2 regions of the Streptomyces sp. NPDC007971 genome follow, and region 2 is predicted to be linked to the other one. Evidence: predicted binding sites of a transcription regulator. Region 2 holds the regulator's gene; the other holds the start of a gene.
What was found. The regulator HspR, encoded in region 2, represses chaperone genes until heat shock. The targets are predictions, from matches to a motif close to TTGAGNNNNNNNNNCTCAA.
Positions count from the first base shown of each region.

Region 1: a site for HspR is predicted at 1,662-1,680, ahead of lon (endopeptidase La). Genes of this name have one in related genera too.

Region 1 is NZ_JBIBJK010000001.1:643,747-647,151, forward strand. It holds gene ACFZCP_RS02935 (spermidine synthase) at 1-433, opposite strand, end outside; gene ACFZCP_RS02940 (rhomboid-like protein) at 654-1,466, shown strand; gene lon (endopeptidase La) at 1,703-3,405, shown strand, end outside.
Region 2 is NZ_JBIBJK010000010.1:85,513-88,917, reverse strand. It holds gene grpE (nucleotide exchange factor GrpE) at 1-605, shown strand, start outside; gene dnaJ (molecular chaperone DnaJ) at 642-1,811, shown strand; gene ACFZCP_RS22070 (heat shock protein transcriptional repressor HspR) at 1,817-2,269, shown strand; gene ACFZCP_RS22065 (substrate-binding domain-containing protein) at 2,789-3,405, shown strand, end outside.

The DNA of each region.
Region 1 (3,405 bases), on a different contig from region 2:
CGAGGCACAATGCATCGAACGTGTCCGATGTCTCATGGACGTACGTCACCAGATCCGCTGCGACGATCACCGTCCGGGGGTCGGCCAGCGCCTGCGCGGACAGTTCCGACAGAGGGCCGTCCCGGTGCCAGGCGATGACGGCGGGCTCCCGCTCCACGACGGTGATCCGCCCCCATCTGCCGTCCGCCGCCGCGTGTGCAAGAGAGAATCCCACGCCCAGCCCCCCGATCAGCACGTCCGGCGCCGGGCGCCCGTCCAGCGCGCCGTACGCGGCATCGACCAGCAGCCGCTCGGAGCGCCCGTCGGACGTGTCCATCAGGAAGCAGCCGTTGGCGATGATCTGCAGCAGTGCGCCGTCCCGGCGCAGCACCACCTCCCCGTAGGGGCCGTTCCGGCGATCCAGGACCACGGGCGAGGCGTACACGGCAGTCATGGATCCATCTTGGTCGAACGGGAGGTGGGTTTCACGGGAATTCGGGGGGAAGGGAGGGAGGATGGCCCTCCGATCGGCCTGCGGCGGGCGTGAACCCGGCTGCTCCGGACGCGTCCGGAGCCTCTGAGGTTGCTGTGAATCCGCTCTCGCGTGGCGTCGGTCATAGACAGCGGGCCCCGTGAACACGAAGGGTGGGGCGCGACGGAAGGAGCGCCTCACCGTGGAACGGATCGTGACCGGCCCCGCGACGGCCGCGTCCCCGCCCCTGGGCACGCCTTTTCCCGCCGGTTCCCTGCCGGACGTCGCCGGGCTGCTCGACGGTGTCCCACGGCAGCGCGAACTGCCGGCCCCGGCCCCCGCCGCGGCCCCGGCCTCCGTGCCCGCGGCAACCCGCCGCCCCTTCCGGCCCTGGCACCTGCTGCCCAACCCCACCAGCACGCCGTTCACGTTCGTCTACGCGGCCGTCCTCGCCGTCACCTCCCTCTTCGCCGCCTACGCGACCCCCTCCGTCATGCAGGTGCTGTACCAGGACTCCAGCACCGACGTCGCCCACCTGGTGCGCACGCCCGTCGCGGTGCTGCTGGCGAGCGCGCTGTGGATCGCGGGCGGGATCGTTTCGCCGTACGCGGTCGCCTTCGTGCTGGTGCTGACCGCGCTGGAGCGGCGGATAGGCGGGGCGCGGGCGGCCTGTGTGTTTCTGGCGGGCCATGTCCTGGCCACGCTTGCCACGGAGGTCCCGGTGGGCCTCGCGGTCCTGTTCGGCCACCTCCCGGACACCTCTTTGCACCGCCTCGACTACGGCATCAGCTTCGGTGTCGCGGCCAGCACCGGCGCCCTGGCCGGCCTGCTCAGCCCCTGGGTCCGCTGGCCCCTGCTCACCCTGTTCGCGGGCATGCTCGTGAGCGACCTGATCGACTTCCTCGACCCGATGACCAACTGGGGCCACCTGATCGCCCTGGGCATCGGCATCGCGGGCTGGCCGCTGGTGCGCGCCTGGCGCCTGTCGCCGGGCGTTCCGGCACTTTCCGGCTGAGCCCGGCCCGGGACGCGGGGCACCGCGCGGCCGGCCGCCACGGGCCCCCTCACCGACCCGCCACCACGGGCCCGCACCAGGGCGCCCGTCCGGAACGCCATCCCCCTGGGCGCCCCTGCCTGCGCAAACACGTCAGTCACCGCCTGATCGCTCACGGCGAACACCAACCCGGGAACATCGGCGCAGCCCCGTGCATTGAGTCGGCATAACTCAAGTTGAATGCCTAAGGGGAGATCATGGCTGCTGAGTCCACGGCGTTCACGCTCGTGCTGCCCGTGCTGCCGCTCGACGACGAGGTCGTGCTGCCCGGGATGGTGGTTCCGCTGGACCTGAGCGACAGCGAGGTCCGTGCCGCGGTGGAGGCCGCACAGGCCGCCGCCCGGTCGGAGCCCGGCAAGCCCAGGGTGCTGCTGGTGCCGCGCATCGACGGAACGTACGCGAAGACGGGCGTCCTCGGCACGGTCGAGCAGGTCGGCCGGCTGGCCGACGGCGACCCCGGCGCCCTGATCCGCGGCCGCGGCCGGGTGCGCATCGGCGCCGGTACGACGGGCCCGGGCGCGGCGCTGTGGGTGGAGGGCGCACGGATCGAGGAGACCGTGCCGGACCCCCTGCCCGGACAGGTCGCCGAACTCGTCAAGGAGTACAAGGCCCTCGCCACCAACTGGCTGAAGAAGCGCGGTGCCTGGCAGGTCGTCGACCGGGTCCAGGCCATCGACGACGTCTCCGCGCTCGCCGACAACTCCGGCTACTCGCCCTTCCTCACCACCGAGCAGAAGGTCGAGCTCCTGGAGACCGCCGACCCGGTGGAGCGCCTCAAGCTGGCCGCCCAGCAGCTGCGCGGCCACCTCGCCGAGCAGGACGTGGCCGAGACCATCGCCAAGGACGTCCAGGAAGGCGTCGACAAGCAGCAGCGCGAGTTCCTGCTGCGCCGCCAGCTGGAGGCCGTCCGCAAGGAACTGCGCGAACTGAACGGCGAGCAGGACGGCGACGAGTCCGACGACTACCGCGCCCGCGTCGAGGCCGCCGACCTGCCGGAGAAGGTCCGCGAGGCCGCCCTCAAGGAGGTCGACAAGCTGGAGCGGGCCTCCGACCAGTCGCCCGAGGGCTCCTGGATCAGGACCTGGCTGGACACGGTCCTGGAGATGCCGTGGAACGAGCGCACCGAGGATGCCTACGACATCCAGGGCGCCAAGGCGATCCTGGACGCCGAGCACGCGGGCCTGGAGGACGTCAAGGAACGCATCACCGAGTACCTGGCCGTGCGCAAGCGGCGCAGCGACCGGGGGCTGGGCGTGATCGGCGGGCGGCGCGGCGGTGCCGTGCTGGCGCTGGTCGGGCCGCCCGGTGTCGGAAAGACCAGCCTGGGCGAGAGCGTCGCGCACGCCATGGGGCGCAAGTTCGTCCGGGTCGCGCTCGGCGGCGTCCGGGACGAGGCCGAGGTCCGCGGCCACCGGCGTACCTACGTCGGCGCGCTGCCCGGACGGATCGTCCGCGCCGTCAAGGAGGCCGGGTCCATGAACCCGGTCGTGCTCCTCGACGAGATCGACAAGGTGGGCTCCGACTTTCGCGGCGACCCCGCCGCGGCGCTGCTGGAGGTCCTCGACCCCGCGCAGAACCACACCTTCCGCGACCACTACCTGGAGGTGGAGCTGGACCTGTCCGACGTGGTCTTCCTCGCCACCGCCAACGTCCTGGAAGCCATCCCGGAGGCGCTGGCCGACCGCATGGAGATCGTCCGGCTGGACGGCTACACCGAGGACGAGAAGGTCGTCATCGCCCGGGACCACCTGCTCCCGCGCCAGCTGGAGCGGGCGGGGCTGGCCGGGGACGAGGTCGTGATCGACGAGAGCGCGCTGCGCAGGCTCGCCGGCGAGTACACCCGCGAGGCGGGCGTGCGCACCCTGGAGCGGTCCATCGCGCGGCTGCTGCGCAAGGTCGC
Region 2 (3,405 bases):
GCGCCACCCCCGACGACGCCGAGTCGAAGGCCGCCCCCGAGGAGGGGGCGGCCCCGGCCGGGGACGCAGCAGCAGACGCAGGTCTGGTGGCTCAGCTGGACCAGGTGCGCACGGCGCTCAACGAGCGCACCCTGGACCTCCAGCGGCTCCAGGCCGAGTACCAGAACTACCGCCGCCGGGTCGAGCGTGACCGGATCGCGGTCAAGGAGATCGCCATCGCGAACCTCCTGACCGAGCTCCTGCCCGTGCTCGACGACATCGGCCGCGCGCGGGAGCACGGCGAACTGGTCGGCGGCTTCAAGTCGGTGGCCGAGTCGCTGGAGACCGTCGCGGCGAAGATGGGCCTGCAGCAGTTCGGCAAGGAGGGCGAGCCCTTCGACCCGACGATCCACGAGGCCCTGATGCACTCCTACGCGCCGGACGTCACCGAGACGACCTGCGTGGCCATCCTGCAGCCCGGGTATCGCATCGGCGAGCGCACCATCCGCCCCGCGCGGGTGGCCGTGGCCGAGCCGCAGCCCGGCGCGCAGGCGGCCAAGGCCGAGGAGGCCGAGGAGAGCGCGGCGGCCGACGACAAGGAGAACGGTGGCCCGGACGAGGGCTGACGTAATCACCGCAGACGGGAAGGAGGGACGTCGGGGATGAGCACCAAGGACTTCATCGAGAAGGACTTCTACAAGGTCCTCGGCGTCCCCAAGGACGCCACCGAGGCCGAGATCAAGAAGGCGTACCGGAAGCTCGCCCGCGAGTTCCACCCGGACGCCAACAAGGGCAACACCAAGGCCGAGGAGCGCTTCAAGGAGATCTCCGAGGCGAACGACGTCCTCGGCGACCCGAAGAAGCGCAAGGAGTACGACGAGGCACGCGCCCTGTTCGGCAACGGCGGCTTCCGCCCCGGTCCGGGCGCCGGCGGCTCCTACAACTTCGACCTGGGCGACCTCTTCGGAGGCGGCGGTTCCGCCCAGAGCGGAGGCTTCGGCGGCGGTATAGGTGACGTCTTCGGGGGCCTGTTCAACCGCGGCGGTGGCTCGGGAACCCGTACCCAGCCCCGGCGCGGCCAGGACATCGAGTCCGAGGTCACGCTGAGTTTCACGGAGGCCATCGAGGGCGCCACGGTGCCCCTGAGGATGTCCTCCCAGGCGCCCTGCAAGGCCTGCTCGGGCACCGGCGACAAGAACGGCACCCCGCGGGTGTGTCCGACCTGCGTCGGTACCGGGCAGGTGGCGCGGGGCTCGGGCGGCGGGTTCTCGCTCACCGACCCCTGCCCCGACTGCAAGGGCCGCGGCCTGATCGCCGAGCACCCCTGCCTGGAGTGCAAGGGCAGCGGGCGCGCCAAGTCGTCGCGGACCATGCAGGTCCGTATCCCCGCGGGGGTGACCGACGGCCAGCGCATCCGGCTGCGCGGCAAGGGAGCGCCCGGCGAGCGGGGCGGACCGGCGGGCGACCTGTACGTGATGGTCCACGTCGGCGAGCACCCGGTGTTCGGGCGCAAGGGCGACAACCTCACCGTCACCGTGCCGGTGACGTTCGCCGAGGCGGCTCTCGGCGGCGAGGTGCGGGTCCCGACCCTCGGCGGCCCTTCCGTCACCCTGAAGCTCCCCCCCGGCACGCCCAACGGTCGTACCATGCGCGCCCGGGGCAAGGGCGCGGTCCGCAAGGACGGCACCCGCGGCGATCTGCTGGTCACCGTCGAGGTGAGTGTCCCCAAGGACGTGTCGGGGAAGGCTCGTGACGCACTGGAGGCGTATCGCGAGGCGACCGCGGGCGAGGACCCGCGGGCGGAGCTGTTCGAGGCCGCGAAGGGAGACTGAGGGAGATGGACGGCCGTCGGCGCAACCCGTACGAACTGACCGAGGAGACTCCGGTCTACGTCATCTCGGTGGCGGCCCAGCTCTCCGGACTCCACCCGCAGACGCTGCGCCAGTACGACCGTCTCGGTCTGGTCTCCCCGGACCGCACGGCCGGGCGTGGCCGCCGCTACTCGGCCCGCGACATCGAACTGCTCCGCCAGGTGCAGCAGTTGTCGCAGGACGAGGGCATCAACCTGGCCGGCATCAAGCGCATCATCGAACTGGAGAACCAGGTCGCCGCGCTCCAGTCCCGCCTCGTGGAGATGGAGGCGGCCCTGGACGGCGCGGCGGCCGCGATGCAGCAGCGCGAGGCCGCCGTCCACGCCTCCTACCGCCGCGACCTGGTCCCGTACCAGGAGGTGCAGCAGACCAGCGCGCTGGTGGTGTGGCGGCCGAAGCGGCAGCAGTCCTCGGACTGACGCCGCCTCACGACAACCGGGCCCGTGGACGTCCAGCGTCCGCGGGCCCGCGTCCGTGCGGGGCGCCCGGACCGCCCCGGAACCTCGCGTGTGCGGACGTCCCCTGTGTACGGACGTCCCCCGTGTGCGGGCCCCTGCGGGCTGCCCGGAGAACGCGCCGGGGCTCTTCCTGCCGCGCAGCAGCCGGCTGCCCGGGATCGAGCCGGACGCCGGACGCCCGGAGCGGGGTCCCTGTTCCCGTGCACCGCTTCCCGTGCACCGCGCAGTTGGCCAGCTCTGTTCGATCGTGTGATCGAATCACTTCCTTTGCCATCTCATGGACCCCCCTTTGGATGGAGGGTCCGTAAAGAGCGTTTGCAGGCGATTCCGCTCCTTCTTCACAGGTGCAGCGGAGCGTGCTGTTGCGCACTCGTTAAGTAGTTCGTCTTGACGCCGGGTGGCGCCTGCAAGTTGTCTTTTCAGACACCTGGGTCGTAAAGCAGCACCCACGTCCGGAACGCACCTGAAGTGAGCACCCGAATGCGTCGTATCGCCATATCCGTGGCCGCGTCCACGATGACCCTCTCGCTTGCCGGCTGCGGCGTGCTGAACGCGACGGGGGACGGTGCGAGCGCGAGCCCGACGAAGGGCGACGAGGTCACCATCGGGCTGCTGCTGCCGGAGAAGGCGAACAGCCGCTACGACAGGTTCGACTACCCGATCATCAAGAAGAAGGTCGAGGAGCTGACCCACCAGAAGGGCAAGGTTGCGTACGCGAACGCCAACGCGGACGCCGCCCGGCAGGCGGCCCAGATGCAGCAGATGATCGACGACAAGGCCGACATCATCCTGCTCGACGCGGTCGACTCGCACGCCATCGCCGGCGAGGTCAAGAAGGCCAAGGACGCGGGCATTCCGGTCATCGCCTACGACCGGCTGGCCGAGGGCCCGATCGACGCGTACATCTCCTTCGACAACGAGCTGGTCGGTGAGGTGCAGGCCCGCTCGCTGCTGGCGGCCCTGGGGTCGGGCGTCGACACCTCCGACAAGGTCGTCATGGTGAACGGCTCGCCCACCGACCCGAACGCCAAGCAGTTCAAGCAGGGCGCGCTCTCCGAGCTGAACGGCAAGGTGGACATCGCGGACAGCTTCGACAC